One region of the Streptomyces sp. NPDC034099 genome, then DNA from elsewhere that is predicted to be linked to it. Evidence: riboswitches for the same ligand, from Rfam matches in the RefSeq annotation. Region 1 holds a riboswitch; each other region holds the start of a gene.
What was found. Region 1 has a riboswitch for cyclic di-AMP ahead of ACZ56V_RS18070 (C40 family peptidase). Riboswitches for the same ligand answer to the same signal wherever they lie in the genome.
Positions count from the first base shown of each region.

Region 2: another riboswitch for cyclic di-AMP. It lies ahead of ACZ56V_RS03885 (transglycosylase SLT domain-containing protein); the one in region 1 lies ahead of ACZ56V_RS18070 (C40 family peptidase).
Region 3: another riboswitch for cyclic di-AMP. It lies ahead of ACZ56V_RS18775 (M23 family metallopeptidase); the one in region 1 lies ahead of ACZ56V_RS18070 (C40 family peptidase).
Region 4: another riboswitch for cyclic di-AMP. It lies ahead of ACZ56V_RS37555 (M23 family metallopeptidase); the one in region 1 lies ahead of ACZ56V_RS18070 (C40 family peptidase).

Region 1 is NZ_JBVISR010000005.1:487,395-489,585, reverse strand. It holds gene ACZ56V_RS18075 (ATP-binding protein) at 1-429, shown strand, start outside; gene ACZ56V_RS18070 (C40 family peptidase) at 400-873, opposite strand; cyclic di-AMP (ydaO/yuaA leader) riboswitch at 877-1,019, opposite strand; gene ACZ56V_RS18065 (hypothetical protein) at 1,430-1,738, opposite strand; gene ACZ56V_RS18060 (ATP-dependent Clp protease proteolytic subunit) at 1,746-2,191, opposite strand, start outside.
Region 2 is NZ_JBVISR010000001.1:825,657-827,847, reverse strand. It holds gene ACZ56V_RS03890 (HAD family hydrolase) at 1-576, shown strand, start outside; gene ACZ56V_RS03885 (transglycosylase SLT domain-containing protein) at 600-1,091, opposite strand; cyclic di-AMP (ydaO/yuaA leader) riboswitch at 1,093-1,249, opposite strand; gene ACZ56V_RS03880 (polyprenyl synthetase family protein) at 2,017-2,191, shown strand, end outside.
Region 3 is NZ_JBVISR010000006.1:5,183-7,373, reverse strand. It holds gene ACZ56V_RS18780 (SGNH/GDSL hydrolase family protein) at 1-85, opposite strand, end outside; gene ACZ56V_RS18775 (M23 family metallopeptidase) at 336-1,286, opposite strand; cyclic di-AMP (ydaO/yuaA leader) riboswitch at 1,289-1,448, opposite strand; gene ACZ56V_RS18770 (tyrosine-protein phosphatase) at 1,873-2,191, shown strand, end outside.
Region 4 is NZ_JBVISR010000023.1:41,703-43,893, forward strand. It holds gene ACZ56V_RS37550 (PP2C family protein-serine/threonine phosphatase) at 1-803, shown strand, start outside; cyclic di-AMP (ydaO/yuaA leader) riboswitch at 1,028-1,185, shown strand; gene ACZ56V_RS37555 (M23 family metallopeptidase) at 1,196-2,191, shown strand, end outside.

The DNA.
Region 1 (2,191 bases):
CTGGCGGAATGGGGGCTGCCGGGCGACGCGGACTTGTCCGAGACCGTGCGGCTCATCGTCTCCGAACTGGCGACCAACGCGGTCCAGCACACGTTCGGGCAGTCGCCCACCTTCACGGTGGACCTCGTCCTCGACCGCGACGAGCGGCTGCGTCTCGGTGTCACCGACAGCCACCCGCGCTTCCCCAAGCGGCTGCCCGCCGCCGTCCAGCAGGACAACGGGCGGGGCATGGTGATCATCCGCTGGCTGACCGCCGAGTGCGGCGGCAGGCTGCGGGTCCGGCCCACCCGCGAGGGCGGCAAGACCGTCTCCATCGAACTGCCCTGGACACCCCCGAGCGGGCCGGCGGCACCCGCGGGAGTGACGGCGGGGCAGAACGCCGTCACTCCCGCGGGCGGGCTACTTGACCCGGCCGTACCAGACGCTTGAGGTCCAGATCTTCTGCAGCCGCACCACGTCCCCGGTCTTCGGAGCGTGCCAGAGTCTGCCCTTCCCGGCGTAGATGCCCACGTGGTAGACGCTCCGGCCGGAGTGGAAGAACACGAGGTCACCCACCTTGCGACTCCTGGCGGAGATGTGGCGGGTCTTGTTGTACTGCTGCGCCGCGGTGCGTGGCAGCTTCTTGCCGGCCTTCTTGAACGAGTACAGCGTCAGGCCGGAGCAGTCGAACCGGTGGGGGCCGATGGCGCCCCAGCGGTACGGGGAACCCTTCTTGGAAGCGGCGATGTTGAGGGCCTTCGCCGCGTGGCTCGCCGCGGCCGCTTCGGAGGCGACACCGGGGACCACGACGGAGCCGCCCACGGCGGCGAGAGTGAGGGCCGAGGCCGTACCGGCACGAGCCATCAGCGACGGGACACGATTGAGCGCGGACATGCGCAACCCTTCGTCAGCCGCCTGTGAAGGATGACCTGTCGGATTCGGGCTGGCGAAGTTGCCCGGCCGCACGAGTGCGGCTTCACCCCAAGGACCGCTCGGTCCGGCACCTCTCACGGAGGCTGCCGTGCCGGCGACCCGTCGTGCTCGGGTCCTCCACTCCTGCCGATCCACTTCCCTCGCGACCGGTCGTCCGGACGGCGGCAGGACTCGGCGTCCGCCCGGACCGCCCCGCCGCTGCGGCGGGGGCTTGTCGTCAGTCACGGATTCTCGTCCCGTCCGAAGGGAAAATCCCAACGGAACGTGCCCTTTGTGTTGTTACATCCCACTCACCCGTTCGGGTCGCCACCCCGTGTTCGACGTGCTGCCGTGCCCGGCGACGGGCCCGGGACCAGCGGCGGAGGGGCGCGTTGCACCGGCCGGGCGCGGGGGCGCCGCAACTTCGGCCGGTCGGGAATCGGAGGTGTCCCTACGCCGAAAGGGGGTACGCCGTTTGGTCCGTTTCGACCCGGCGCCGAGTCGACCCCGCGCCGAGTCGCAGTCGACGCGGGCCTCCTCAACCCCCGGAGCGCGGCGGAAGGCCGACCCGTGCCGTCCGGCGCTCCCCGTCCAGCACCCGCAGCGCCCGGGCCAGGGTGGCGGCGTGCACCTCCGTCTCGCCGCGCCGGTGCATCAGCGCCAGCGCGTCACGCAGCGCCGCCGCCTTGCCGACCAGCGCCTGGGCGGCCCGCAGTCCGCCGTAGGTGTCGCCGTCCCGCCCGGGGTTGATGCGCCCGAGCAGGTCGACGACGTCCAGATAGCGGTCGATGACCTCGGCCTCGGCGCGGGTCAGGGCCGGCAGCGGGGGCAACTCGGGTGGCAGCACGGGCGGATCACCTCCCGCCGGGCGAGGCGGGGCGGGTCCCGCGGGCGGGCACGATCCGGTCCACCAGGCCGTACGCCACCGCCTGTCGGGCGTCGAGGACCGTTTCCCGCTCGATGTCTTCGGACACCTGCTCGGGGCTGCGGCCCGTGTGCCGTACGAGGATCTCCTCCATGCGGGTGCGGATGCGGACCAATTCGTCGGCGTGGACGGCCAGGTCGCTCGCCTGCCCCTCCACCGGTTCGGTGAGCGCCGGCTGGCGGATCACCACCCGGGCGCCCGGCAGGACGGCGCGCTTGCCGGGGGTGCCCGCCGCCAGCAGCACCGCGGCGGACGGACCGGCCTGCCCGAGGCAGGTCGTCGCCACGTCGCAGGCGACGTAGCGCATCGTGTCGTAGATCGCCGTCATGGCGGTGAAGGAGCCGCCGGGCGAGTTGACGTAGAGCTCGATGTCCC
Region 2 (2,191 bases), on a different contig from region 1:
GCGCACCGGATGCTGTGGTCGGTCACCCTGGACCGGGAGCTGGCCGAGACCGCGCTCGGCAAGATCGAGGCCGAGGTGGGTCAGGTGCACGCCGCCGTCGACCAGGACGGCGTCGACGGGCTGACGCTCATCGAACCGGGCTACCTGATGCCCCACCCGACGCTGCCCGCGGTGCGCGTCGAGCGGCGCGAGCAGCTGTGGTCCACGCCGATCAGCAAGGTGCTGCTGCGCCACCCCGAGCTGACCGACGACGAACTGGCGACGACGGCGCGCGCGGTGGTCGGTTCCCTCGCGACGGTCACCATGTCCGGGCCCGGCACCGTGGAGCTGCAGCCCTGCGGCATCACCAAGGCGACCGGCCTGGCGCTGGCCGCCGAGCACCTGGGCCTCGACCGGCGGCGGACGATCGCCTTCGGGGACATGCCCAACGACATCCCGATGTTCCACTGGGCGGCCCACGGCGTCGCCATGGCCGGTGCCCATCCCGAACTCAAGGCGGTGGCGGACGAGGTCACCACGACGAACGAGGACGACGGCGTGGCCGTCGTCCTCGAGCGGATCTTCGGTACCTCTTAGGCGAGGCTCAGGCGGCGTACGGCTCAGTACGCGCTGAAGACGTTGTCCATCGAGCCGTAGCGGTCGGCCGCGTAGTTGCAGGCGGCGGTGATGTTGGCGACCGGGTCGTACGGGTCCCAGGAGGTGCCGGGCACGTGGTACGCCTGGAAGGTCGGGTCGATCACCTGGAGCAGCCCCTTGGACGGGGTGCCGTTGACGGCGTTGATGTCCCAGTTGTTGATGGCGAGCGGGTTGCCGGAGGACTCCCGCATGATGTTGCGGTGAATGCCCTCGTAGGTCCCGGGGATGCCGTGCTGGGCCATGATGTCGAGTGACTCGCGGATCCAGCCGTCGAGGTTGTCCGGGTACGTCGTGGCCGCCGTGGTGGCGGTCGTGGCGGCGGCCGGGGTGGCCGCGGATGCGGTGGCGGCGCCGATGAGCGGCAGCGCGAGCACCGCGGCACCGGTGCCGGCCACCGCGAGCTTGCGGGCGAGGCGGCCGGTGCGGGCGTGACGGTTCTGACCGTTGGCAGACATGTGTCCCTCTCCTTACGCCTACGAGGTGAGCTGTCGGGTTCGGGCGGGGAGGTGCCCGGCCGCGCCCTCGACGGGTACGGCTTCACCCCGAGCCGCTCCGGTGGTGACCGGTGCGGCGACTTACCTGGGTCCCCCGCTCCTGCCGGCGAGTTTGTTGGGTGGATGACTGTGCGACGGGCGGTGGCAGGATTCGGCGTCCGCCCGACAGGCCGGGAACGTATGCGAGAGCACATGTCCGGAACAAGTGCAGGAATCACCCCAAGTGCCTGTTGACCTTGGTCTGAGGTGTTTGAGGGTCTTGATCCTTTGCTGTTGCCAAGTCCCAACTGGCTTGCGGGGCAAAGGGAGGGCACAGGTTCGGGCGGGGTTGCCTGCGGCCGGTCCGGAGTGAGCCAACTCACTGGCCTCAACAAGCGCGGCAAAACGGGCATTCAACTCAACCGTGCGCCAACCGGCCGCCGGTGGGGAGGGCTTCGGGTGTCGAGCGGCGGGAGGAGGGAAGCGGGAGGGGGTGGGTGGCCGGGGAGGTGTCTGCCGCGCCCGTCGGACGGGCGTGCGCGGACCGGTGCGGACGGGTGTGGGTGGACCGGCGTGGGTGGGCGGGTGTGGACCGGTGCGGGCGCGTGTGTCGATTGGGTGACGTTCTCGAAGTGCGGGCCGTTGGGAGGAGTGGTGGGATCTTCGGTGGCGGCTTCCGGCCCGTTCGCCCGCCGGGTCCGGCTCATCTCCTCTGGCGACATCAATCAAAATCTGCTCATATCACCTGATCAAAAACATACCGTTCATGATCCGATACCGACCGGCCTGTAACGGTGGGCGCTAGCGGTGATCGAAACGTGACCGGATACGCTGACTTGAGTGGTGGCAGCGACCTATCGACAAACCAGGTAATCGCCAGTAGACACCAGCAGACAGGAGACCCCTCGTGACCGTCGTCGGGCCGTTCGGGCTGAGCGTGCGGGACCAGGCTCTGGAAGCCGATGTCCAGGCCGGATTGGTTGCTGTCGAGGAAGGGTTGCTTGAGGCAACCAAAAGCGAGGTGCCGTTCATCACGGAGGCCGCCCAGCACCTGGTGCGGGCCGGCGGGAAACGGTTCCGTC
Region 3 (2,191 bases), on a different contig from region 1:
CCCAGCCGAGGAACGCCCCGTCGGGGCCGGGATCGCCGACGCCCTCGGTGAAGCTGTCCCCCACCGCCACGTACGACCCGATCACTGCTCTGCTGTCACTCTTCGAATCGTCTGCCACATCGGCCCATGATTCACCTTGGAATGTGACCTACGCGACCGTAGGAAGGGGTTGACGGTCGGTGAGAAAGGCCACGCCTAAAGTGTTCGTCAATTCCGGAATACGGCGGAGGTCGGACACATCCACGGCCCGTACAGCCATGGCCGGATACGCCGAAGGCCGGACCCGGGGATCGGGGTCCGACCTTCGGGGCGCGGGGGCTGCGCGGAACCGGTCGTCAGACGGAGACGCCGTGCGAGCGCAGGAACGCGATCGGGTCGATGTCCGAGCCGTAGTCCGGCGTGGTGCGGATCTCGAAGTGCAGGTGCGGTCCGGTCACGTTGCCGGTGGCGCCCGAGAGGCCGACCTGCTGACCCGCCGTCACCGACTGACCGGCGGAGACGGAGAGCGAGGAGAGGTGGGCGTACTGGGCGTAGTGGCCGTCGGCGAGCTGGATGACGACCTGGTTGCCGTACGCGCCGCCCCAGCCGGCGGAGACGACGGTACCCGCGCCGACGGCCTTCAGCGAGGTGCCGGTCGGGACGACGAAGTCGGTGCCGGTGTGGTAGCCGCTGGACCACATGCTGCCGGACTGGTGGTACGGGGTGCCGACGGTGCCGCCCTCGACGGGGGAGGTGTAGCCGCTGGTGGTGCCCGCGGACTGGGTGCCGGTGTTCGAGGAGTCCGAGGAGGAGGCGGCCTTCTCGGCGTCCGTCGACTTCTGGGCCGGCTTCTCGGCGGCGGGCTTCTCGGCGGACTTCTGCGCGGGCTTCTGGGACTGCGCGGAGGACGGCGCCGACGACTTGGCGGCGTGGCCGCCGATCGAGAGCTTCAGACCGGGGTGGATCAGCGACGGGTCGGAACCGACGGCCTCGCGGTTGTCCGCGTAGAGCTTCTTCCAGCCGCCGTCGACGTGCTGCTCGTCGGCGATCTTCGAAAGGTAGTCACCGCTCTTCACGGTGTACGTCCGGGAATCCGAGTTCTTCTCGGCGCCGCTCGCGGCGGCCTTCTTGGCCGACGTCGGAACGGCCTGCACGGCCTGCTCGGAAACGGAGTGCGCGGGGGCGGCGTTGGCGGCGGCGGCGCCCATCAGCGGGAGCGCGAGCGCGGCGCCACCGGTTCCGGCGACGGCGATGGTGCGGGTCAGGCGCATGGCCCTGGTACGGCGGTGCTTACCCTTCGCGGGCATGGCGAATTCCTCTCCGGCGCCTGCGAGGTGAGCTGTCGGGTGCGGGCTGGAGATGCCCGGCCGCGTCGGAACGCGGCTTTACCCCAAGCCGTTCCGGGAACCGGAACAGGCAGTTCTACCTGTGGGTCCCCCGCTCCTGCCGTGTACGGGTGGTCGATGAGTGCGGGCTCCGGTCGGCGGCAGGATTAGGCGTCCGCCCGGATCGGTGGTGAACGTAAGGGACCAGGACGCACCGGGACAAGCGAGGGTTTCCCGCGACCGGCGTTCCGATTGATCCTTTACGGGAATGACCGGTAACCCTGCGTCGATTTCCGTCGCGTCGTTTTCCTGAAAGGCCCTTGGAATGCAGCCCAATTACGTGAACATGACGGGCCACGCACGGTCACGGATATGACGCTGCTCACGCGCTCCTCACGCACGCTCCGCCATTTCAGGGCCAGTTGTTATTAAGGCGCCAATTCGGACAGAAGGCTCTTATCGGCTCGCAATATCCCTCGGAGCACGATTTCACGCACGGGGGATGCCGTATCGTCGGGTCGTGCCCGCCGGCGAGCAGCGGCGGCGGGGTGGAGTGGGAGGAGCCCCCGTGACGCAGCAGGTCCCGTCGACCGAACCCGAGCTGACCGGTGTGCGCAACTTCCGGGACGTGGGCGGACTGCCGACCGTGGACGGGCGGCGGGTACGGCAGGGGGTGCTGTTCCGCAGCGGTCACCTGGCGCACGCCACCGGTGAGGACGCCGCGTTCCTGGCCTCCCTGGGCCTGCACACGGTCTTCGACTTCCGCAACGCGGCCGACCAGAAGCTCGACGGCCCGGACGTCGACCTGCCGGGCGTGCGCAATGTGAACCTGCCGCTGAGCGATCCGGCCGACGGCGCCGAGTTCTGGAAGATGGTCCGGGACGGAG
Region 4 (2,191 bases), on a different contig from region 1:
TCCGGCGCAGCAGCGAGCGCCTCGTCTCCGTCCGCGAGATCGCCGAGGCCGCCCAGCGCGCCGTGCTGCCCCAGCCCGCCGAGCGGATCGCGGGCTTCGAGGTCGCCGTCTGCTACGAGGCCGCGCAGGCGGACGCCTTCATCGGCGGCGACCTGTACGCGGTGCAGGACAGCGCCCGCGGTGTCCGGCTCATCGTCGGGGACGTGCGCGGCAAGGGCATGGGCGCGGTGGCCGCCGTCGCCGTCGTGATCGGTGCCTTCCGGGAGGCCGCCGAGCAGGAGGCGACCCTGGAGGCGGTGGCGCAGCGGCTGGAGCGGGCGCTGGCGCGCGAGGGCACCCGGCGCGACGGACTGGACGCCTTCGAGGGCTTCACCACCGCCGTACTCGCCGAAGTCCCGCACGGCGGGGGGACGGTCCGCATCGTCAACCGCGGTCATCCGCCGCCCCTGCTGCTCTACGCCGACGGCACCCTCGGCCCGCTGCCCGCCCGCGAGCCGGCGCTGCCGCTCGGCATGGGAGAGCTGGGCGTGTGGCCCGACCGGGCGGAGGAGGTGGCCTTTCCCGGCGGGGCCACGCTGCTGCTCTACACCGACGGACTGACCGAAGCCCGGGACGCGCAGGGCGAGTTCTACGATCCGCAGGCCCGGCTGGCCGGCCGGGTCTTCCGGCATCCGGCGACCCTGCTCGACACCCTCGCCGAGGAGGTGCGCAGGCACTCCGGGGGCGGCATGGCGGACGACATGGCGCTGCTCGCCGTACGGAGGCCCCGGCGCGGTGATCATGATCATTGTCACGAGCCGTGACAGTGCGAACCCCCTCCGCATAACAACTGATGCACCGTCAGAACAACGTGGCGTGAAAGGGAATACTGAGACGGGGTCAACTCGCCCGGTTTTCACCGATCGTGAGGCGTACGTCCCGGCCGTTTCCGTTAACGATCAAGAGGAACGGCTTGGAAACAGAGCCCCGCGTCTATTAACGTTCGATAACGCAGCGCGGTCGTCCCAGCCGTCACAGAAGGCGGCTCCGTGCGCACGCGCCGAATCCCGCAAGGGAACCGGGGAACCACCACATTGGGGTGAATCGGGCGTATGTCGCCGTGTCCGCACGGTCGGCGCACACCCGTAGGAGACCTTCCTGCTCCGAACCCGTCAGCTAACCCGGTAGGCGGAAGGAAGGAAAGGAGTACGCCCACGTGGCGTCCAACCGGCCTGCCCCCGAGGCCCCGTTCGTGCCCGCCGGGCACGACACCGACACCTTCGGCTACGACGCCCCCCGCGCCGAAGAGGGTCCCTGGGAGGAGTGGAATCCCACCGCGGAATCCATCCGCCCCGTACGCGGCCGGCACCGCGTCGCCAAGCAGCGCGGCGGGCTCGCCCGCAGCTCCACCGTCCTCGGCGTCGGGGTCATAGCCGCCGTCGGCGCGGGCGGTATGGCCAGCGCGCAGACCGGCAAGCCGCCGGTGTCCATCGCCATGCCGGACCTGCCGAACGTCGGCTCGCTCCTGCCCGGAGACGACGAGGCGTCGGAGCCCGAGGGTTCCGTCACCCCGCTCAGCGGCGTCACCCAGGCCGTCGCCGCCGACAGCGCGGAGGGCGCCGGCGCCGCCGACGCCGGTGAGTCGCTGCGGGCCCGGATCATGGCGCAGGCCGAGCAGCAGCAGGCGCAGGTCGAGACGAAGGCCGCCGCCGAGGCACGGGCCGCCGCCGAGAAGAAGGCCGCGGAAGCCGCCGCCAAGGCGGAGAAGGAAGCCCAGGAGAAGGCCGCCGCCGCCAAGAAGAAGGCGGAGGAGGAGGCCGCGAAGAAGGCCGAGGCCGAGCGGCTCGCGAAGCTGGCCAAGCAGTACACGCTGCCGACCTCCTCGTACACGATCTCCTCCACGTTCAACCAGGCCGGCTCGCTGTGGGCCTCCGGCCACCACACCGGCCTCGACTTCGCCGCCCCCACGGGCACGCTGCTCAAGGCGGTGCACAGCGGCACGATCACGTCGGCCGGCTGGGACGGCTCGTACGGCTACAAGACCGTGCTCACCCTCGACGACGGCACCGAACTCTGGTACGCGCACCAGTCGTCCATCAACGTCAGCGTCGGCCAGAAGGTCACCACCGGTGACGTCATCGGCCGCGTCGGCGCCACCGGCAACGTCACCGGCGCCCACCTCCACCTGGAGGTCCACACCGCCGGCGGCTCG